3 regions of the Arthrobacter sp. P1_B4 genome follow, and region 1 is predicted to be linked to each of the others. Evidence: predicted binding sites of a transcription regulator. Region 1 holds the regulator's gene; each other region holds the start of a gene.
The links. Region 1 encodes LexA, which represses DNA repair genes until DNA is damaged. Its sites were predicted from a motif close to TCGAACANNTGTTCGA; they were not measured.
Positions count from the first base shown of each region.

Region 2: a site for LexA is predicted at 3,814-3,829, ahead of AC1D1W_RS18975 (LexA family protein). Genes of this name have one in related genera too.
Region 3: a site for LexA is predicted at 2,913-2,928, ahead of ruvA (Holliday junction branch migration protein RuvA). Genes of this name have one in related genera too.

Region 1 is NZ_JBFTZW010000014.1:49,795-56,938, reverse strand. Features, by position in the region: gene hflX (GTPase HflX) at 1-312, shown strand, start outside; gene AC1D1W_RS08405 (ATP-dependent DNA helicase) at 305-2,440, shown strand; gene lexA (transcriptional repressor LexA) at 2,538-3,287, opposite strand; gene AC1D1W_RS08395 (LysM peptidoglycan-binding domain-containing protein) at 3,664-4,239, shown strand; gene AC1D1W_RS08390 (histidinol-phosphate transaminase) at 4,308-5,426, shown strand; gene hisB (imidazoleglycerol-phosphate dehydratase HisB) at 5,498-6,124, shown strand; gene hisH (imidazole glycerol phosphate synthase subunit HisH) at 6,121-6,870, shown strand; gene AC1D1W_RS08375 (hypothetical protein) at 6,871-7,029, shown strand; gene priA (bifunctional 1-(5-phosphoribosyl)-5-((5-phosphoribosylamino)methylideneamino)imidazole-4-carboxamide isomerase/phosphoribosylanthranilate isomerase PriA) at 7,072-7,144, shown strand, end outside.
Region 2 is NZ_JBFTZW010000116.1:752-7,895, forward strand. Features, by position in the region: gene AC1D1W_RS18940 (dihydrofolate reductase family protein) at 1-228, shown strand, start outside; gene AC1D1W_RS18945 (DUF5808 domain-containing protein) at 254-526, opposite strand; gene AC1D1W_RS18950 (DUF1648 domain-containing protein) at 602-922, opposite strand; gene AC1D1W_RS18955 (hypothetical protein) at 1,131-1,358, shown strand; gene AC1D1W_RS18960 (MSMEG_4193 family putative phosphomutase) at 1,550-2,242, shown strand; gene AC1D1W_RS18965 (DUF3090 domain-containing protein) at 2,267-2,821, shown strand; gene AC1D1W_RS18970 (SCO1664 family protein) at 2,821-3,588, shown strand; gene AC1D1W_RS18975 (LexA family protein) at 3,843-4,274, shown strand; gene AC1D1W_RS18980 (Y-family DNA polymerase) at 4,283-5,581, shown strand; gene AC1D1W_RS18985 (hypothetical protein) at 5,624-5,944, shown strand; gene AC1D1W_RS18990 (hypothetical protein) at 5,951-6,331, shown strand; partial or broken gene AC1D1W_RS18995 (NmrA family NAD(P)-binding protein) at 6,478-7,144, shown strand, end outside.
Region 3 is NZ_JBFTZW010000024.1:5,019-12,162, reverse strand. Features, by position in the region: gene secD (protein translocase subunit SecD) at 1-337, opposite strand, end outside; gene yajC (preprotein translocase subunit YajC) at 442-864, opposite strand; gene ruvB (Holliday junction branch migration DNA helicase RuvB) at 1,079-2,203, opposite strand; gene ruvA (Holliday junction branch migration protein RuvA) at 2,196-2,840, opposite strand; gene ruvC (crossover junction endodeoxyribonuclease RuvC) at 2,966-3,553, opposite strand; gene AC1D1W_RS10650 (YebC/PmpR family DNA-binding transcriptional regulator) at 3,602-4,357, opposite strand; gene pdxT (pyridoxal 5'-phosphate synthase glutaminase subunit PdxT) at 4,361-5,071, opposite strand; gene AC1D1W_RS10640 (MurT ligase domain-containing protein) at 5,174-6,463, shown strand; gene AC1D1W_RS10635 (type 1 glutamine amidotransferase) at 6,460-7,144, shown strand, end outside.

The sequences.
Region 1 (7,144 bases):
AACAAGGCCGACGCCGCTGACCCGTTCGTGGTCGAACGGCTCAAGCAGCGCGAGCCGCGCCACGTGGTGGTCTCGGCCCGCACCGGCGAAGGCATTCCGGAACTGCTCAAGGCCATCAGCGACGGCATTCCGCGGCCCAGCGTGAAGCTTGAACTGCTCATCCCGTACAACCGCGGGGATCTGATCAGCAAGCTCCACGAGAGCGACGCCGAGATCCTCAGCCTCGACCACGAGGAAACCGGGACCCGTGCCGTGGTGATGGTGCGTGAAGGACTCGCCGCCGAACTGGATCCCTTCATCAGCAATGACTGAGGCTGCGGTGACCAGGACCGACGCCGAACCAGCTGACGCCGATTCAGCTGATGCTGAGCCGGCCGAAACTGACACCGGCGCCGGTTCGGCTGCCGGCGCGGCCGGCGAGGAGTTTGTTGTCAAGCTGCTCGACCGTGCCGTGTCCGGCATGGGCGGGCAGAGCCGCGATGGCCAGCACGAAATGGCCCGGCAGGTGGCGCGCGCGATAGACAGCGGCGATCACCTGCTGGTCCAGGCCGGCACCGGCACCGGCAAGTCGCTGGCCTACCTGATTCCGCTGATCGCGCATTCGCTGACCAGCAACAAACCCACCCTGGTCTCCACCGCCACCTTGGCGCTGCAGACGCAGATTGTGGGCCGGGACCTGCCCAGGCTGCTCAAGACCATCACGCCCGCCCTGGAGAGGCCCGTCAAGGTCGCCCTGGTCAAGGGCCGGTCCAACTACGTCTGCCGGCACAAACTCGAGGGCGGCTTCCCGTCCGAAGAACCTTCCGAGGGACAGTTGTTTTCCCTTGGCGAGGACACGTCCGTGCCGCATTTCGCCGCCGCACTTGGCGGGCCGTCCTCCCAGCTGGGCAAGGAAGTCGTCCGCCTGCGCGAATGGGCCGAGGAGACCACCACGGGGGACCGCGACGAGCTCATGCCGGGCGTCACGGACCGGGCCTGGCGCCAGGTCTCGGTCACCTCCATGGAGTGCCTCGGCGCGCAGAAATGCCCGCTCGCGGCCGAATGCTTCAGCGAACTGGCACGGCAGAACGCCGCCGATGCCGACGTCGTGGTCACCAACCACGCCATGCTCGCCGTCAGTGCCTTCGAAGGCCTGGCGGTGCTGCCCGAGTACGACGTCGTCGTGGTGGATGAAGCACACGAACTTCAGGACCGCGTCACGGGCGCCGTCTCGGGCCAGCTCTCCGTGGCGATGGTGCACGCCGCCGCGTCCGGGGCCCGGAAGCACACGGGCATCACCGTGGATGCACTGAACAACGCCGCTGCCCACCTGGAGCTCGCCATCGACGGCGTCCCCAGCGGGCTGATGCCCAACGGCCTGAACAGCGGGCAGCTGGACTGCATCGACCAGCTGCGCGACGCATGCCGCGCCGCGCTGTCCGATTCCAAGGGGGACAGCTCCGTGTCGGCGGACGGCGGACGGCAGCTGGCCCGCTCGCGCCTCATGGTCATCCTGGAGCTCTGTGAACGCCTCCTGGCCGCGCGCGAAAACCGCGAAGTCGTGTGGTTCTCCCGCAACAGCAGCTTCGATCCGGCGCAGGGCTACTCGCAGCCGGACGAGAGCGCGCCGGCGTTGATCAATGTTGCCCCGCTGAGCGTCGCAGGGCGGTTGCGCGAGGGCCTGTTCGCAGACCACACCGTCATCCTGACCTCGGCCACACTGGCCATCGGCGCCGCCTTCGAACCCGCCGCCGGCGGCCTGGGCCTGGTTGGCAACGGCGCCCCGAGCTGGACCGGCGTCGACGTCGGCTCCCCGTTCGACTACCCGAAGCAGGGCATACTCTACGTCGCCCGGCACCTGCCCAAACCCGGCCGCGGAACGTCCCCCGAGGCTCTGGACGAACTCGAGAAGCTGATCCGCGCCTCCGGCGGAGGCGCCCTGTGCCTGTTCTCCTCGCGGCGCGCCGCAGAGGAAGCAGCCGAGGCCATGCGGCCCCGGCTGGGCCTCAGCATCCTGTGCCAGGGGGAGTCGACCATGACGGCGCTCGTGCGGCAGTTTGCCGACGAACCTGACACGTGTTTGTTCGGCACCATGTCCCTCTGGCAGGGCGTCGACGTCCCTGGCGTGTCCTGCCGGCTGGTGGTCATCGACCGGATTCCCTTCCCGCGGCCGGACGACCCGCTGATGACGGCACGTTCACGGGCCGTGGCCCAGGCCGGCGGCAATGGCTTCATGGCCGTCTCGGCCACGCACGCCGCCATCCGCCTCGCGCAGGGCGCCGGACGGCTGATCCGCTCGACCTCGGATAAGGGCGTGGTGGCAGTGCTGGATTCGCGGCTCTCCACGGAGCGTTACGGCGGCTTCCTGCGCGCCGCGCTGCCGCCGTTCTGGCCCACCACCGATTCATCGATAGCCATGGCAGCCCTGAAGCGCCTGGCGAAAGACTCCGCGAAAGCCTAAGTCCCAAACCGGGGCCGCCACCCTGCGCCGGAAATCCGCCGCGGGGTGGCCGCTCCGAACTGGCGGCATGGCCCGTGACGGCTAAGGGGAGCGCAGTTTAGAGGGAGCGCAGTACCGAGACGACCTTGCCCATGATGACGGCGTGGTCGCCCAGGATGGGCTCGTACTGGGTGTTTTGCGGCAACAGCCACGTGTGGCCGTCCCGCTGGCGGAAGGTCTTGACCGTGGCTTCGTCGTCCAGCAGGGCGGCAACGATGTCGCCGTTCACGGCATCGCCCTGGCGGCGGACAACCACCCAGTCGCCGTCGCAGATGGCGGCGTCGATCATCGAGTCGCCGGCCACTTTGAGCATGAAGAGTTCGCCATGGCCCACGAGCTGGCGGGGCAGCGGCATGACGTCCTCCACCACCTGGTCCGCGAGGATCGGCCCGCCGGCGGCGATGCGTCCGACGAACGGCACCATTGCCGTGTCGGTGGCGCTGGCCAGCTCAGTCACTGACAGGCCGCCGACGGCCCGCAGGCCGCTTGACTTCTCGACACCGGAAATCGGTGTGGTCCCCTCGTCCAGGGTCAGCGGCATGAGCACTTCCATGGCCCGCGGGCGCTTCGGATCACGCCGCAGATAGCCGAGCTTTTCGAGCTGGGAGAGCTGGTGGGTCACGCTCGAGAGGCTGGCGAGACCAACGGTGTCGCCGATTTCTCGCATGGACGGCGGATAGCCCTTGTCCGTGACGGACCGCTGGATGGTCTCCAGGATTTTCTTTTGCCGGACGGTGAGGCTCTTGGGCGCCCGGGCGGGCTGCGGGCTCCGTGGGGTGGCCCTGCCGCCGGTGGCTTGTGCTGCCATGTTCGCCAACGCCTTTCCGTTCCGCCCGGCTGCCGTGGCTGCTGTCACCGGGAACTTCCGGCCTGAAATGTCAGACCCTGCTGATCAACTACGAATGAATTCCCACGGGTAGTTCGAAAGTGGGAGTCCGAAAGTGGTTGTCCTGTCCCTCAAAAGTAGGCCAGCCGCAGACCTTTTTCAAACATTTGTTCTAGCGAGTCTCGACATCGTTCGTTAGTAAGTGCTAAAACAGAACTAGCAAGATTCGAATATGTGTTCGATTCCGACGATCTGGGTTCGCAAGCGATGTTCGGTTCTATGTTCGAAGGTTCGGCCGGTTGGCGGCGACTACGTGAGTACGCCGGGCGGCAACTTATGGTCCAGGAGGGCTTAGTTCATGTCAGTTTCAAGCGCGTTTGACGGCACCAACATTCAGGGCGTCACGACCCGCCACCGCGGTGTTGGTCCAGGTGGTGCAGTGGGTCGCCGCAACATCGGACACGGCAGCATCGGACACGGCAGCCTCGACCAAGGCGGCATTGGCCAGGGTGGTTCCCTTCACGGCAACGTGTACCCGCTCAACGCCAGGCGCCGCGGCGCCGCGGCGCCGCAGGCGCCGCAAGGGGCCGCCGCCGCGGTTTCCGGCGGCCGGACCAAGCAGCCGCCGCTGCGGCTAACCCGGCGCGGACGCTTCGTCTTCTTCGGTGTCCCGCTGATCCTGCTGGCGGCGTTTATCCTGTCGTTCAGCGGATTCCTCAACGCTCCCGCGAAAGCGGCAGATTCCGCAGACCAGCTCTCGGTGACGCCGACCGTATCCGTCACAGTCCAACCGGGGGAGTCCCTCTGGGCCATTGCCGGGTCGGTGGCTCCGGAGCGCGATCCCCGCGACGTCGTGGCCGACATCGTGGAGCTGAACAATCTGGACGCCGCGCGTGTGATGCCGGGCCAACAACTGTTCGTCCCGTCCAAGTAACCGCCCCCCGGTGCCGTCGCGGGCGTCACAGTTTCAGCGCCCGTCCCGCTACCACTTAAACTGGTCACGTGACTGACCAGCTTGAGCGCCTCAACCGACTGCCCCTCCGAGCCAATCTGCGTGGCCTGCGTCCGTATGGCGCGCCGCAGCTGGACGTCCCCATCCTGCTCAACGTCAACGAGAACACCCATGGGGTCCCGGCCGATGTCCGCGCAGCGATCACCGAGGCCGTGAGCGCCGCCGCTGCCGGGCTGAACCGCTATCCGGACCGCGAATTCACCGAATTGCGCGAAGCCCTCGCCGAATACCTTGGCCATGGGCTGGACGCGGAGAACATCTGGGCCGCGAACGGTTCCAACGAAGTCCTTCAGCAAATCCTCCAGGCCTTCGGCGGCCCCGGCCGGACGGCCCTCGGGTTCCCTCCCACGTATTCGATGTACCCGCTGCTGGCCTCCGGCACGGACACGGAGTACATCGTCGGGGCCCGCGCGTCAGACTATGGGCTCAGCGCGGAATCGGCGGCACAGCAGGTCCGCGAGCTTCAGCCCAACATCGTCTTCCTGTGCTCCCCAAACAACCCCACCGGTACCGGTCTGGGGCTCGATGTCGTCGAGGCCGTCTATGACGCCGGCGAGGCCAGCCAGACCATCGTGATCGTCGACGAGGCCTACCACGAGTTCGCCCACGACGGCACGCCCAGTGCCCTCGCCCTGCTGCCTGGCCGGGAGCGGCTCATCGTCTCGCGCACCATGAGCAAGGCCTTCGCCCTCGCGGGTGCGCGGCTCGGCTACATGGCCGCGGCACCGGAGGTCGCTGACGCCCTGCGCCTGGTCCGTCTCCCGTACCACCTTTCCGCCATCACCCAGGCTGCGGCCCTGGCTGCCCTGCACCACCGGGAGGCGCTCATGGCGGACGTCGAGGACATCAAGCGCCAGCGCGACCGGATCGTGTCGGAACTGACGCGGTTGGGCTTGACCCCGGCCGCGTCCGATTCCAACTACGTGTTCTTCGGCGGCCTCGAGAACCCCCATGAGGTTTGGCAGCGGATGCTGGACGCCGGTGTCCTCATCCGCGACGTCGGTATTCCGGGGCACCTGCGCGTCACGGCGGGCACTGAGACAGAAACCACAGCCTTCCTGGAGGCACTTGAACTTATCCTGGCCGGCTCCGCAAAGCCGCAGGCCTAGACTTGGTGGGGAGCCCGATCGTCCCCGCCAGATTGCCCAACACCCTGCCTTCTTCCAAAGGACACATCTACATGAGCACCACCGGATCCACCACCGCCGAGGGCCGGACCGCACGCATGGAACGGACCACCAGCGAGTCCTCGGTCCTGGTCGAGATCAACCTGGACGGCACCGGCGTTTCAGACATCAGCACGTCGGTCCCGTTCTACGACCACATGCTGACGGCCCTCAGCAAGCACTCCCTGATCGACATGACCGTCAAGGCCACCGGCGACACCCACATCGATGTCCACCACACTGTCGAGGACGTGGCCATCACTTTCGGCGAGGTTCTGCGGACCGCCCTGGGCAACAAGGCCGGGATCCGCCGTTTTGGCGAGGCGACCGTTCCCCTCGATGAGGCCCTCGCGCAAGCTGTCGTAGACGTCTCCGGCCGTCCCTACCTGGTCCACGCCGGCGAGCCGGCAGGCCAGGAATACCACCTGATCGGTGGCCACTTTACGGGCTCCCTGACCCGCCACGTTTTTGAGGCGATCACCCTTCACGCCGGGATCTGCCTGCACATGAACGTCACCGCCGGGCGCGACCCCCATCACATCGTCGAGGCCCAGTTCAAGGCCTTTGCCCGTGCCCTGCGCGCAGCCGTCGAGCCGGATCCCCGCGTCGAGGGCATCCCGTCGACAAAGGGTGCTTTGTGACCGGCCCGCTGCTCCGCGACGGGGCCATCATCGACCCCGCCGCCGCGACCAAGCCGGTCTCCCCGCAGGGAAAGCCCACCGTTACGGTGCTGGACTACGGCTCCGGGAATGTCCGGTCCGCCGTCCGCGCGCTGGAGCGGGCCGGCGCCGAAGTCATCCTCAGCTCCAAGGCTGAAGATGTACTCAATGCCGACGGCCTCGTCGTCCCCGGTGTCGGCGCCTTCGAAACCGTCATGCGCGAACTCAAGGCCGTTGACGCCATCCGGATGATCGGCCGCCGTGTCGCCGGAGGCCGCCCCGTGCTGGCCATCTGCGTCGGGCTCCAAGTGCTGTTCGAGGCCGGCGTCGAACACGGCACCGAAGCCGAGGGCATGGGGGAGTGGCCCGGCAAAGTGGAACTATTGCCTGCCGACGTCGTGCCCCATATGGGCTGGAACACCGTCGCCGTCCCCGAAGGGTCCAGGCTCTTCGCCGGGGTTGAGGACGAGCGGTTCTACTTCGTGCACTCCTACGGTGTCCAGAAGTGGGACTTCGACGTCATCCAGCCGCGGATGGCTGCGCCGCTGGTGACCTGGTCCGACCACGGTGCCCCGTTCATCGCGGCCGTGGAAAACGGCCCGCTGTGTGCCACCCAGTTCCACCCGGAGAAGTCCGGCGACGCCGGCGCCCGGCTGCTGCGCAACTGGGTCCAGGGCCTGCGCCCCGCAGCCCCGGACCGGACCCCAGCCCCGGAAGGGACCGCCTAGATGTGGTCTCTGGTGCTTATGGGCGTGGCCGGCCTGCTGGTTGGCGGCGGGATCTCCTTCCGCCAGCAGAAAAGTCCGCTCTGGGTGCAGATCGTTTTCTACATCCTCGCCGGCATGTCACTGCTGGCCGCCTACCTCCTGACCCTGCCGGCGTCCTGACCGCCCCCTCCCCACCACCATCCCCAAGCTGAGGACTCCACGATGACCACCGAAACCCCGCTGCCCGTACTCGAGCTCCTGCCCGCCGTCGACGTTGTCAACGGACAGGCCGTCC
Region 2 (7,144 bases), on a different contig from region 1:
GCGCGGAAGGCCGCTGGCGGCAAGGACGTGGCCATAGCCGGAGGAGCGCAGACCGCCCGACAGTTCCTTTCGGCGGGGCTGATCGACGAGCTGCGGCTCCACATTGCGCCCATAGTTTTGGGAGCGGGTGAGCGGCTGCTGGACGGCGTGACGGACCTCAAGCTTGAGCCGACGGACGTGAGCGGTTCCAGCCTCGTCACGCACGTGCGCTATCGGGTAATCCGCTGACAGGCCGACCCTTAGTCCTCGGAGGTCACTCGCCGGACGCTGGGGCGCCCGCGGCGCCGTCCAGAAGCATCGCTGACCTTGGATTGCCGAAGTTGAGCGTCCACCCCAGTCCGAACCGTCGCGGAACCATCAGCGAGTGGTCTTCGAGGTTGATGTAGACCAGGCCACCGCGCCAGTACTTGTCGTCGTCCCGGTGGGTCAGCACTGTGTCCTTCTCACCCTCATCGCGCTCGCGGTTGTTCCTGGCCAGGACCACGACTCCAACCACGACGGCGGCCGGGATCGGGAGCGGGACCACCAGTCCCGCCCACTGCCCACGGCGTGACCGTCCCGGTCCACATCAACTGCGACGAGCCCAGCATCCCCACGTCGATCATCGCGACCAGCCCGACGAGCGCTTTGACGCCCAGTGACATGCTTTGACGCCCAGTGACATGTACTGCCGGTACCAGCGCGCCGAGGCCAGCGGGCGCGCCGGGTCGACGTCGGGCCGGCTGTGGAAGGTGGCCGCCGCGAGACCCACTAGCAACCCGGTCACACCGGGTTGCACGAACACCTGAGAGAACGCGGAGTCCACCGACTTGGCTGCCAGCCGGTTGGGCGCGCCGTTCGCGCCCTGGTGGACCGCGAGCGCGTCGGGCATCGACGGGTAGCTGATCACGCCTGTTATGACCGTGCCGACGATGACGATCACTGCAGGGGCCGGCCAGAGCCAGGGAAACCGCGGAGGATCTGGCCTCAGGCCGGTGTCCACTGTGTTGCCTTGGCCCATAACTTCTTGAGAAAATGCCGCCCGTGAACAGAATCCTGATCTAGGTCTAGCCAGGCAGCTCACCTCGGTCGCGAGCGGGGCCAAGGTCTCCGTGGATTACTGCGCCTACACAGCTTGAAGGGGGCTCTCAATGGGTGATCGCACAGGCATCACCATCGACGAGGTCAAGATCCGCAGGGTGAACACCGACGCACTGTTCACCCAGGGATTCCTCTGCAAGCCTGACGGCGGATCGGACCAGCCATCAGCTGATGACATCGACGGCGCTATTACCGGAATCAGAATGCCGGAGCACCCCGATCAACGGTTCCATGCGGTTGAAGTGAGCAACCGCGAACCATCTGACTGCGATGCTTGACGGTATCCAGTGAAGAAACCCATCCCAATTCGGCTCAAATCAGCAACCGCAGGGAGGGCGCCTGCGCTCCGTCTGGGCGGCTTTGAGCGCGTCGGCGCGCCTGAAGAGTTCCGCCAGGGCTTTATCTGCCTGTTCGGCGCGCGACCCGGTACGGTGCACACCGCCGTCGATCGAGTGGTTAGGCTGGGTGGATGGCGACAGTTATTCTCGTGCGGCACGGCCGCACCACAGCCAATGCCACTGGACTGCTGGCCGGTCGGGCCGTCGGCGTCAGCCTGGATCAGATCGGGCGCGACCAGGCGGCTCTGACCGGAGACCGGCTCGCGGCCGTGCCCGTAGTCGGGGTGGTGTCGAGCCCTCTTGAGCGTTGTCAGCAGACCGCCCAGCTCATCCTCGATCGCCAGGCTGGCACGCCGTACGCGCCGGTCGATCTCGATCTCACCGAGTGCGATTACGGCCAGTGGCAGGGCCGCACCCTCAGTGATCTCGCGACCGAGGATTTGTGGCCGGTTGTGCAGTCGCAACCGTCCGCCGTCGTCTTTCCCGGCGGTGAATCCATGGCCGCGATGCAGGCTCGGTCGGTGGCAGCGATTCGACGCCACGATGCAGCCTTCGAAGCCGAGTACGGGCCACGGGCCGTGTGGGTGGCGGTGAGTCACGGTGACATCATCAAGTCAATCCTCGCCGACGCGCTCGGCATGCACCTTGACCTGTTCCAGCGTATTAACGTGGGCCCCGCCTCCGTATCGATCGTGCGCTACGGCGCTAGTCGGCCGAGCGTCTACGCGACCAACACCGACGCGGGTGACCTGTCGTGGCTGTCGAACGGCATCCACTCTGGCGATGCGCCGGTGGGCGGCGGTGCAGGGCAAAAGGCGCCATGAACCTCATGTGCCTAAAATACTGACATGCCTACACGTGTTCACGAGTTTGCCTGGCCTGATCGAATCGTCGTCGGCACCATTGGCCTTCCAGGGGCGCGCACGTTCTACCTGCAGGTGCGCGCAGGGACGCAGATCGTGAGTATTGCCCTGGAGAAGCAGCAGTCGGCTCTGCTCGCGGAGAAGATCGACGAAATTCTCGACCAGCTCATCACCGTCGAGGGCAACCCCTTCAGCGTTCCCACGAGCACTCCCATTGAACTTGTCGACAATGACCAGCTCGAGGCCGTTCAGGAGCAGTTTCGCACCGGCGCCATGAGCTTAGGTTGGGACCCAACCACGGCCCAGGTCGTAATAGAGGCCTACCCCATCGCCGATGTCGATGCTGATGACAACGACGAACCGCTTGATGAGGGCGGCGCTAACGAGTCCGAAATGCTGCTGGTGCGAATGCCGGTCGGCACCGCCCGCGCATTCGCCAAGCGCACCCGTGAGATCGTGGGCGCCGGGCGTCCGACGTGCCCGCTCTGCGGTTACCCCATAGACGCCGACGGGCACATCTGCACCCTTCCCGAGGTCTGATGCCAGCGCCGGACCTAGTGGCCGCCGAGCTGACGCTCACCGGCCGCATCACGACGGCTTCAAACGCTACATTTCTGGGCAGCATCGGCGACGTGGTGGTCGTCTATAAGCCGATAGCAGGCGAAAGTCCGCTGTGGGATTTTCCCCACGGCACCCTGGCTCACCGGGAGGTGGCCGCCTACCTGGTCTCGCAGGTCTTAGGCTGGGACGTCGTGCCGCACACCTGGCTGCGCGATGGTCCTTTGGGCGAAGGAATGGTGCAGCTCTGGCAGGAGCAAGACCCCGCCCGATGCGCCGTGAACCTGGTCGCGACGGACCAGGTGCCGGAGACGGGCTGGAAACATGTTCTCGAGGGACGGGATGAGAACGGACGGATGGTCGCCCTCGTTCACGAAGACTCGCCAGCGCTCAGACGCATGGCGGTGTTCGACATGGTCGTCAACAACGCCGACCGCAAAGGCGACCACATTCTTGCCATGACGGACGGACACCGGCACGGCGTGGACCATGGGCTCACCTTTCACCGTGACCACAAGCTGCGCACGGTGCTGTGGGGATGGCTGGGAGACGCGCTGACCGCCGAGGAACGCGACGGCATCGATCGTGTCAGCGAAGGACTGCACGGTGGGCTGGGCCGGAACCTGGCGGACTTGCTCAGCGCCGAAGAAATCGCATCGCTCGCCGCGCGCTGCGCACGGTTGCGCTTGGCAGGGCGGTTTCCGGCTCCGAGCGGTGAGATGCCGGCGGTGCCCTGGCCGCTGTTCTAACGGAGCAACTGTCACCAAGAACTCGCTGCCCAAACGCCGATAGCAGCGCCTACGCTCAACCAAGCCCGCAGGCCCCATCTTCCGCAAACGACGCGGCGAGCGTCCCATAAGCAGCACCCCTTCAGTCAGTTGTTGCGATGTTGAGGAGAAACCGCGCTGCTTACGCAGCCGAGGGATATGGGCAGAGTCCAACTTTTGTCGGTACGTCCGGCTACACTGAATGTATCGAACATAWATTCGAATAAGGGTGTGTTGTGGGCGTTGTTGTCGGTCCCCGCGTGATAGATGCGGGCATGTCGTTGCTGTCGGTGCTGATCTCTCCGGTCCCCGTCGCGGCCGGGTACCCCTCGCCGGCCCAGGACTACTTTGATGGGCGGATTGACCTGAACGAGCATCTGATCAAGGACATCACCAGCACGTACGTCGTGCGGGTCTCCGGAGACTCGATGGAACGCGCCGGCATCAGCGACGGGGATGAACTGATCGTCAACCGGGCCCTGGAACCCAAGGACGGGTCCGTAGTCATAGCCGTCCTGGACGGAGAATTGACCATCAAGCGGCTGCGAATCACGGCCGCCGGCGTCGTGCTGCAGGCGGAGAATCCGTCCTACCCGGACATCCGGGTTCCGTCCATGTCGGATCTGGTCATCTGGGGCGTCGCGACCCGCTGCCTGCACCATGTTTGAGGCACACCATGTCTAAGCCCTCCCCGATGCGGCGGATGCCGCAGATCGCGCACGTGGATGTGAACTGCTTCTACGCCTCGGCCGAGCGGGCATTCGACCCGTCCCTCGAAGGCCGGCCCGTCGTCGTCCTGTCCAACAACGACGGGTGCGCCGTCACCCGGTCCCCGGAAGCCAAGGCTCTCGGGATCGGCCTCGGTGAACCATGGTTCAAACTCGCCCCGCGGGCCAAGGAGTGGGGACTTGTTGCCCTCTCGAGCAACTACGAGCTCTACGGGGACATCAGTGCCCGGGTGATGGAACTGCTGGGCCGCTACAGCGCTTGGTTGGAGGTTTACAGCATCGACGAGGCCTTCCTGGGCGTCAAAGGCGCGCCGGAGGACCTGCTGATCCTGGGCCAGACCATGAAGGCAGCCGTGCGGCGCAACGTCGGGGTTCCGGTCTGCGTCGGGATCGCCGGAACCAAGACCCTGGCGAAACTCGCCAACAAATGGGCCAAGCACAACCCGGCCTTCGACGGGGTCTGCCACTGGGACTCCGTGCCCGCCGGGGACCGGGAAGCGCTGATGGGCCGGCTGTCCGTGATCGAAATCTGGGGCGTCGCGACGCGGCTGACCAAACGCCTCAACGCTTTAGGGCTCCGGTCCATCCTTGACCTGTCCCGGGCCGACCCGGTGATGATCCGGGACCGTTTCTCCGTGGTCGTGATGCGCACCGTCCTGGAACTGCAGGGGACCCCGTGCATCCCGATGGAAGAAGAACGGATCGGCCGGGACCAGCTCATCTTCTCGCGCTCCTTCGCCACCCCCATCACCACCGCCGCCGGCATGCGGCAGGTCCTGTCCGTCTACGGCCAGCAGGCTTCAGCACGGCTGGCCAAACACGGCCTCCAGGCCAAGGTCCTCACCGCCTTCGCCGGCACCTCGCACTTCAACCCGAACGACACCTCCTACCCCTCGGTGTGCGTGCCGCTGCCAATGCCCACCGCCGATCCCGTCCTACTCACCCGGGCCGCCCACGCCCTCCTGCCCCACATCCAGGAAGGCATCAAATACGCCCGGGCGGGCATCATGGTCACCGACCTGCGGCCCACCGGCAACCAGGCACCGCTGGCCCTGTTCCAGAACCCGCACGAGGAACGCCACATCGGAACCCTCCTGGAAGATGTGACCCGCCGATACGGGCGCGGCTCCATCGGCCTCGGCCACGCCGGCATTCGGGGCGGCCCGGACTGGACCATGAAACGGGACATGCTCTCCCCCCGCTACACCACCCATTGGGACGAACTCCCCCTCGTCAAAGCCGCCTAACGCCACCACACCCCGCAGCACCGCACCACGAAAGACCACCCCATGACCCTCAGCACCGAAAACCCCACACGAACCCTTGACCTTCAAGTCCGGCTCGACCCGGCAGGCAAGCCCCTTGCCATCCGGCACGACGGACGGATCTGGCTTGTCGATCCGGCCACCGAATCCCGGCACTGGATCGGCGGTGACGCCGGGCGGGGCACCCGATGCACGGCCGCCGCTGGCGGCGCCAACCCGGCCGGTATCGAATACTGGCGTGTCGAGGCCCGCCTGGGGTCGAATTCAGCGCTGCACACCTTCACGCTGCGCCGGAATCCACGCTCCGTCCAGTGGCTTCTGGACGACATCAGCGATGGCGGCTAGGCAACGGTGACACTGAACCGTCAGCCGATCAATGACCAGACCTGGGCGGGGATCAGGGCAGAATTCACGCTGCCCGCCCTGGAACAGGTCCGCCGCCGACTCGCCGAACTGATGGACGACCCCGACCCTGTAGTGCAGCAGCTCGTCCGCGTCTTCATCGACGACGGCACGTTCTGCCCGGGATTCCAATTCGTCGCCGGCGGCCACCTCCACCCGACCGTCGTCGGACTATTCCAGCGCGCCATAGAACTGAAGGTTCCGCACAACTACTTCGCGGTCTGGATGGTTACACCCTGCCGGGAACTCGGCGGGTCCCGCCCCGTTGACCATCTGAAAAGCGGCGGCGCTCCCCTGTTTCGCGCGCTGGAATCCCACCGCTGGCAGTAGAGCCGGCCCGCGAACCGACGTCCAACGGTTCCGCTGATCAGTCCGGCCCGGGGATGTATCGAGTCACACCCGGGAATCGCGGCTGCCCTGCCGTTGGTAGTGTTTAGCCCACTGTCCCTTTCCGCCCGACACTTGAGGTGCGAACCATGATCCCGACGACTCCCACTCCGGGCACTGTCCTTCTTGCCGGCGCCACCGGCGATCTCGGCGGGCGTATCCTGCAGAATTTGGTCGCCCTGGGGGCCACCGTTCGGGTCCTGACACGGCCAGGAACCAGCACGGAGCGCATTGCGCAGCTCCGCGCCCAAGGCGTCGAAGTGATCCAGGCGGGCTACGACGATCCCGCGGGCCTCCGAAGGGCCTGCGCGGATGTTGACTGCATAGTCTCCGCGATCAACGGCGTGGACAGCGCAATTTTCGACGCCCAATCGCGCTTGCTGGAGGCGGCGGCCGCGGTGGGCGTACCGCGTTTCATCCCTTCCGATTACTCCATCGATTACCGTGGAATCCGCCCCCGAAGCAACCGGAACTTGCAGTTCCGCCGAGACTTCGCACAGCGGCTGGATGCCACCGAAATCCGGGCCACTTCCATCCTCAATGGCGCCTTCACCGACATGCTCTCCGGGCAGGCACCCATGATCCTCTTTTCCCGGCGTCGTGTGCTCTTCTGGTCCGACGCCGACCAGGTGCTCGACTTCACCACGAAGGATGACACTGCCTCCTACACCGCCGCTGCCGCCCTCGACCAGCGGACTCCCCGCGTCCTCCAGATCGCCGGAGACCAGGTCACGGCAAGGACCCTGGCAACCACCA
Region 3 (7,144 bases), on a different contig from region 1:
CACGGGTTTCCTTGGCAGGGGTTCCTGGGAGGCTGACGACGACGTTGCGGCCGGACTGCGTGCTAATTTCCGCTTCCGCGACGCCCGAGCCGTCCACGCGCTGGCGAATGATCGCCACGGCCTGGTTGAGCTGGTCTTCGGTGATACCCGAACCGCCCTCAACCTTGGGCGCCAGGATCATCTGGGTGCCACCTTCAAGGTCCAGTGCGAGCTTTGGAGCCCAGCCCGCCTGGCCGGCCATCGTGCCGCCCGCCAGTACAGCCGTCATGGCGGCGATGATTACGCCAAGCCAGACCAGCATCCTGATGGCTGAGTTTTTGGGGCCAGTTCGTGCCATTGTCGATCTTTCTATTATTTACGGCGGATCCGCCGGCGCGGGCTCTGGGCCCCGCCGACGGATACCCGCAACCGTTGCTTCGCGGGATAGCTCAGGTAGGCAGACTAGCTGTCTTTTTTGCCTTCATCGTTGAGGCGGCGCAGGGTTTCCTCGGGCGTTTCGGTGCGCGGCGCATCGTGGACGGGGGCGCTGGCGTCGGTCCCCTCAGCACCCAGCTTCTCGGTGGTCAGCGAGGACGCGTCGTCGGGAACGACCGTGGGCTCCTCGGCGGCGACAACCGGCTCCACAATTTTGGTGACGGCCTGGCGGTGCACGGTGGCGGTGTTCCCCGGGGAGAGCTCCAGCGTGACCTTGTTCTCGGCCTCATCGATGTCGATGATCCGGCCAAACAACCCGAAGCTCGTCATGACCTCGACGCCGGGGCCGAACTTCGACTGGAGCTGCGCCTGCTGCTGCTGCGTTTTCTTGTTGCGGCGGAACATCATGAAGACGAACACGCCAAGCATCACGAACAGGAGAATTGTCATTAGATCCAAGGGGAAAGTTCCGTTCTTTACTTGCATAGCTGTTTTTCAGCAACGTCCGTTTGTTCCTGACGGCGCGGGCAGGGGTCTGCGCAGCAAACTGGCAGCGAGACCGTCCCCCAGACCGCCGGCGGCTACCTGCTCTCCGCCCACGGAAACAAAACCCGGACGTGCCGAGCGTCATACCAGTCTAAAGGGAAAAGCTGAAAGAACGGTGCTAGCGGCTGTTTCGGATCCACTGAGGATCGGTTTCTTCGCCGGGATCCCCGCCGGACCCGCCGATCGGGCTCTCGCCCAGCTCGTCGGCCTGGAACAGTTCCAGCGGGTCCTGGCCGAAGGCACCGGCCGGAATGGCGAAGCCCAGGTGTGTCCATGCCGGCGCCAGGGCTATCCTGCCGCGCGGCGTCCGGCCCAGGAGTCCTTCACGCACCAGATAGGGCTCGGCGACCGTTTCCACGGTCTCCGTTTCCTCGCCGACGGCGATCGCGAGCGTGGACAGGCCTACCGGCCCGCCGCCGAACTTGGTGATGAGGGCCTCGAGAACGGCACGGTCCAGCCGGTCCAGGCCCCGCTTGTCCACCTCGTACATGTCCAGGGCCGCGGAGGCCGCCCGCGAGTCGATTTGCTCGATGCCATGCACGAGCGCCCAGTCCCGGACGCGGCGCAGGAGCCGGTTGGCGATGCGTGGCGTGCCCCGGGACCGGCCGGCAATCTCGCTGAACCCGGCGGAGTTGACCTTCAGGTCCAGCAGGCCGGCGGAGCGGCGCAGGACCAGTTCCAGCTCCTCAACGGAGTAAAACTCGAGGTGGCCGGTGAAACCGAACCGGTCCCGCAGCGGGCCGGGAAGGAGGCCGGCCCGCGTGGTGGCGCCGACCAGGGTGAAGGGCGGCAGCTCCAGCGGAATGGCCGTGGCGCCGGCGCCCTTGCCGACGACGATATCGACGCGGAAATCTTCCATCGCCATGTACAGCATTTCCTCGGCCGGCCGGGACATGCGGTGGATTTCATCCAGGAACAGGACCTCGCCCTCCGAGAGCGAGGACAGGATGGCCGCAAGGTCGCCCGCGTGCTGGATGGCCGGGCCGCTGCTGATCCGCAGCGGGACGTTCATTTCGGCGGCGATGATCATGGACAGCGTGGTCTTGCCCAGGCCGGGAGGGCCCGAGAGCAGCACGTGGTCCGCGCTGCGCCCACGCATGCGCGAGGCCTCCAACACGAGGGAGAGCTGCTTGCGGACCCGGTGCTGGCCCACGAAGTCGTGCAGGTTCTTGGGCCGCAGGGCGGCTTCGATGACCCGCTCCTCCGGTTCCTCTCCCCCGGCGACGATCGACGGCTCAGCCACGCGCGCCTACCCGGTTCCCGGCGCGGGCGCCGTCCTGGCCCAGCCAGCGCAGCGTCGCGCGGAGAATCTCCGCTACATTGCCGTTCGCCGCGAGGTCCGGGGAATCGGCCAGGGACTTGTCGATGCTGGCCGTGGCATCCTTTTCGGACCAGCCCAGGCTGGTCATCGCGGCCACCACCTGCGGCTTCCAGACGGATTCCGCGGACACGGCCGCGACAGGCGCGCCGGCGGTGCCGTGCGGCACAAGCTTGCCGGCGAGTTCGAGCACGATCCGGCCAGCCACCTTCGGTCCGATGCCGGGGACCTTCGTGAAGGCCTTGCCGTCGCCGGAGTGGGCGGCCACCCGGATGGCTTCGGGCTCGTGGACGGCCAGCACCGCCAGGGCGAGGCGGGGACCGACGCCGCTGACGCTGAGGAGCACATCAAACACCTCGCGTTCGTCATCGCTGGCGAAGCCGAACAGGGTCAGCGAGTCTTCCCGCACGATCAGGGACGTGAACAGCTTTCCCTCCTCACCCACCCGAAGGCCGCTGAGGGTCTGGGGTGTGGCGTTGACGCTCATGCCGGCGCCGTTGAGGTCGATCACGGCGGAGGACAGGCCAACATGCGCAACGGTTCCGCGAAGAAAACTGATCAAGGCCGGGCTCCTGGTCTAACTGGCGTCTACAACTGGGTGATGAAAGAACGTACAGCCGGGCACGCCGACTATCCGAACATATCTACGAATACCCTACCAAGCCCCGCTGCGTCACAGCCGGACATTCAGCGCGCACGGCGCGCTTTTGCCTCCGCGTCCGCCCACGCCCGCTGCGCCGGAGTGAGGGACTGGCTGCCCGGCCCAGTCGTCACTGCATCCTTGGTGGAAGTGCCGCCGCCGGACCGCCAAGCGTGGGTGATGGCCAACGCAAGGGCGTCGGCGGCGTCGGCCGGGCGCGGAGGCGCGTTCAGCCGGAGGATCTTGGTCACCAGCTTGGTGACCGCATCCTTGTTCGAGGTCCCGCTTCCCGTCACGGCTGCCTTGACCTCGGACGGGGTGTGCAGCGCCACCGGGATGCCACGGCGCGCGGCGGCCGCAATGACCACCCCGGAGGCCTGCGCCACCCCCATGACCGTGCTGACGTTGAGCTGGGAAAAGACCCGCTCCACGGCGAGCACCTGGGGTTCGTAGCGGTCCAGCCACTCGTCGATGGACGTGGCGATGACCAGCAGCCGCTGGTCCAGGCTCTCCTCGGGAGAGGTGCCCACAACGCCGAAGGCCACCAAAGTGGCCCGCCGGTTCCGCTCGACGTCGACAACGCCGATCCCGCAACGGGTGAGGCCCGGGTCAACCCCCAACACGCGCAGCGTCACGGTTGGGCCGTCAAGACCGGGCCCCAAAGTCACGTTTGGGTGAGCGGGTCACTCGGCTTCCAGTGCGGCCTGCACGTCGTCGCTGAGGTCGGCGTTGCTGTACACGTTCTGGACGTCGTCGAGCTCTTCCAGGGCGTCCACCAGCTTCATGAACTTCTTGGCGGCATCAAGGTCCAGCGGCACCTGCATGGACGGCACAAACTCGGCCTCGTCGGTGTCGTACTCAATTCCGGCTTCCGTGAGGGCATCGCGAATGGCCTGGAGGTCGGTCGGCTCGGAGTGGATCTCGAAGCTGTCGCCGTTGTCCTTGACTTCCTCGGCCCCGGCATCAAGCACGGCCATCAGGACGTCGTCCTCGGTCAGGCCGTTCTTCGGCAGCGAGACGACGCCCTTGCGGGAGAAGAGGTAGCTGACGGAGCCGGGATCGGCGATCGTGCCGCCGTTGCGGGAGATGGCGAGCCGGACCTCGGAGGCGGCACGGTTCTTGTTGTCCGTTAGGCACTCGATCAGCAGCGCGGAACCCTGCGGGCCGCGGCACTCGTACATGATTTCGGTGTAATCGACGACCTCGCCGGTGAGCCCGGCGCCGCGCTTGATGGCGCGGTCGATATTGTCAGCGGGCACCGACGTCTTTTTCGCCTTGGTGACGGCCAGTTCCAGGCTGGGGTTGCCGGAGAGGTCGGGGCCGCCCATGCGCGCGGCGACTTCGATGTTCTTGATCAGCTTGGCGAACGACTTGGCCCGGCGGCTGTCAAGGATGGCCTTCTTATGCTTGGTCGTCGCCCATTTGGAGTGGCCTGACATGCTTTACGCTTCTCCTCTGATCATTCGAATAAACAGTTCATGCACGCGCTTCTCCCCCGTCACTTCCGGGTGGAAGGAGGTGGCCAGCAGCTTGCCGGAACGCACTGCAACAATTCTAGCCGTCCCGTCCAGTACAGCGGCATGCGAGGCATGCTCCGGGTCCGCGGGTTCCGCCTGCGCCAGGACCTCCACCCCTGGACCCACGCGCTCCACCCATGGGCCTCGGATGAACACGGCATGGACGGGAGCCACGCCGGAGCCGGTGTCGCTGAACCCGAGCCCCCTGAAGTCCAGGTCCGTCTCGAAGGACTCGCGCTGCCGGCCGAAGGCGTTGCGGCGCACGGTGATGTCGAGTCCGCCGAACGTCTGCTGCGGGTTTCCGGCGAGGTCCTTCGCCGGGTCCGCGATCTCGTCCGCCAGCAGGATCATCCCGGCGCACGAGCCGTAGACGGGCAGGCCGGCCTGGATGCGTTCGCGCAGCGGACCCCGGAGCCCGAAGATCCGGGATAGCTTGTCGATCGTGGTCGATTCGCCGCCGGGGATGATGAGCCCGTCCAGGCCGTCGAGTTCGGCGGGACGCCGGATCCCGACGCCGGCGGCACCGGCGGCTTCCACGGCATGCAGATGCTCCCGGAAATCGCCCTGCAGCGCCAGGACGCCGATCCGGAGCCCCGTTCCCACGCGGGATTCAAGGGAAATAGAGGGGGTGGTCATCCCCACAGCATAATGCTCTGCGCGGCACGGTACGCATGGAAGACGCATGCAGCGGCCGCGGGCGTCCGGGTTCCATGCCGCTGCTGGGATATATTACAGAGCATGCTTTACTTCAGCGTTCCGCTCGGCAAGTTCGTCCGCCGGGTCTCCCGGCTCAGGGGCGGAGGCTCGGCCCTCCCCGGGCTTGTGGTCGAAAAAATCGACCCCGATTTCATGCGGCGGACGCTGTCCACGCTGCCGCTGGGGGTCGCCGTCGTCAGTGGCACGAACGGGAAGACCACCACCACAAAGATGGTCGTGGAACTGCTCGAGAGCCAGGGATTGAAAGTCTTCACCAACCGCACCGGCAGCAACTTCACCCGGGGCGTGGCCGCGGCCCTCCTGGGCGAGGTCGACTGGCGGGGCCGGCTCGATGCCGACGTCGCGGTCCTGGAACTGGATGAGGCGCATGCCGTCCACTTCGTCAACAAGGTCCCGCCGCGGTACAGCCTCCTGCTCAACGTCCTCCGCGACCAGCTGGACCGGTTCGGCGAGATCGACAAGACCGCCGAACTGCTCCAGCACATCGCGTCCAAGACCACCGGGACCGTGGTCCTGAACCGGGAAGACCCGCGCGTCGCCCGGATCGCCCAGACCCTGGACGAGCCGGAGGTGCTCTACTTCGGCCTCGACGATTCCCTGCTGAGCACCTTCCCCAACGACGACGACATGCGCGCCGCCCCGGGCAGCCCGGTGCCGGCCGCCCCCGCCCGGCCCGCCGCCGACGTCGTGTTGCGCCGCGTGGGCGCCGACGATGCCGATTTCGAGTATGACGGCGCGACGGTCACCACGGGGATGAAACTGCGCGGCGTCTACAACATCTTCAATGCCGCCGCCGCGCTGACCCTGGCCCGCGGCGTCTCCGGCGCCCGCGGCACCGGGACCGACCAGGCCGGCCTGCTCACGGCGCTGTCCAAGGTGGCGCCGGCGTTCGGCCGCGGCGAAAGCCTCGTGGTCGATGGCCTGCCGCTGGAACTGGTCCTGGTCAAGAACCCCAGCGGTTTCCGGCTCGGCCTCAAGTCGTTCCCCGCCGCCGGGTACGCCACGATGATCGCGATCAACGACAGCTACGCAGACGGCCGGGACATGTCCTGGCTGTGGGACGTCGAATTCGACACGCTCCGCGACAGCGGCGTGGACCAGCTCACGGGCTCGCGCGCGTATGACATGGCGCTGCGGCTGCAGTACGACGACGTCGCGATCGGCGCCGTCGACACGGAGATTGCGCCGGCACTGGCAGCCTTCATCCGCGGCGGCGAAGGCAAGCCGAAGAGGATCTTCTGCACCTACACGGCCATGCTGGCCATCCGCCGCGAGCTGTCCAAAATCACCACAGTGGAGGTGGTCTCATGACCCCCGGTTCCCCCGAAACCCCGCACGAGCTGTCCTTTGGGCACGAACTTCCGCCCGAAGATTCCGCGGCTCCCAGCAAGGGAACCATCCGGGTCCTGCAGCTCTACCCGCGGGACATGAACATTTACGGCGACTGGGGCAACGCCCTGGTCCTCGCGCAGCGCCTGCGCTGGCACGGCTACACGCCGGAACTGCTCGAGTACAACGTTGGTGACCCGTTCCCTGCGGACGTGGACCTGATCGTCGGTGGCGGCGGACAGGACAGCGGACAGCTCGTCATCCAGGACGACCTCCTCTCGCGCGAGTCCACCCTGAAGCAGATGGCCGACGACGGCACCCCGATGCTCGTGATCTGCGGGCTGTACCAGCTGTTCGGAAAATTCTTCAAGACCCGGCTCGGGTCCGTCCTTCCGGGCATCGGCATCCTGGACGTGGAAACCCACGGCACCGACGAGCGCCTGATCGGCAACGTCGCGGTCTCCTCCCCCGAATTCGGCAGCATCCTCGGCTACGAAAACCACAGCGGCCAGACCACTCTGGGACCGGGTGTCGAACCGCTCGGGACGACGGCCAAAGGCACCGGCAACAACAGCACGGATGGCCAGGAGGGAGCCCGCTACCGCAACATCGTGGCGAGCTACCTGCACGGCTCGCTGCTGCCCAAGAACCCGGCTCTCGCGG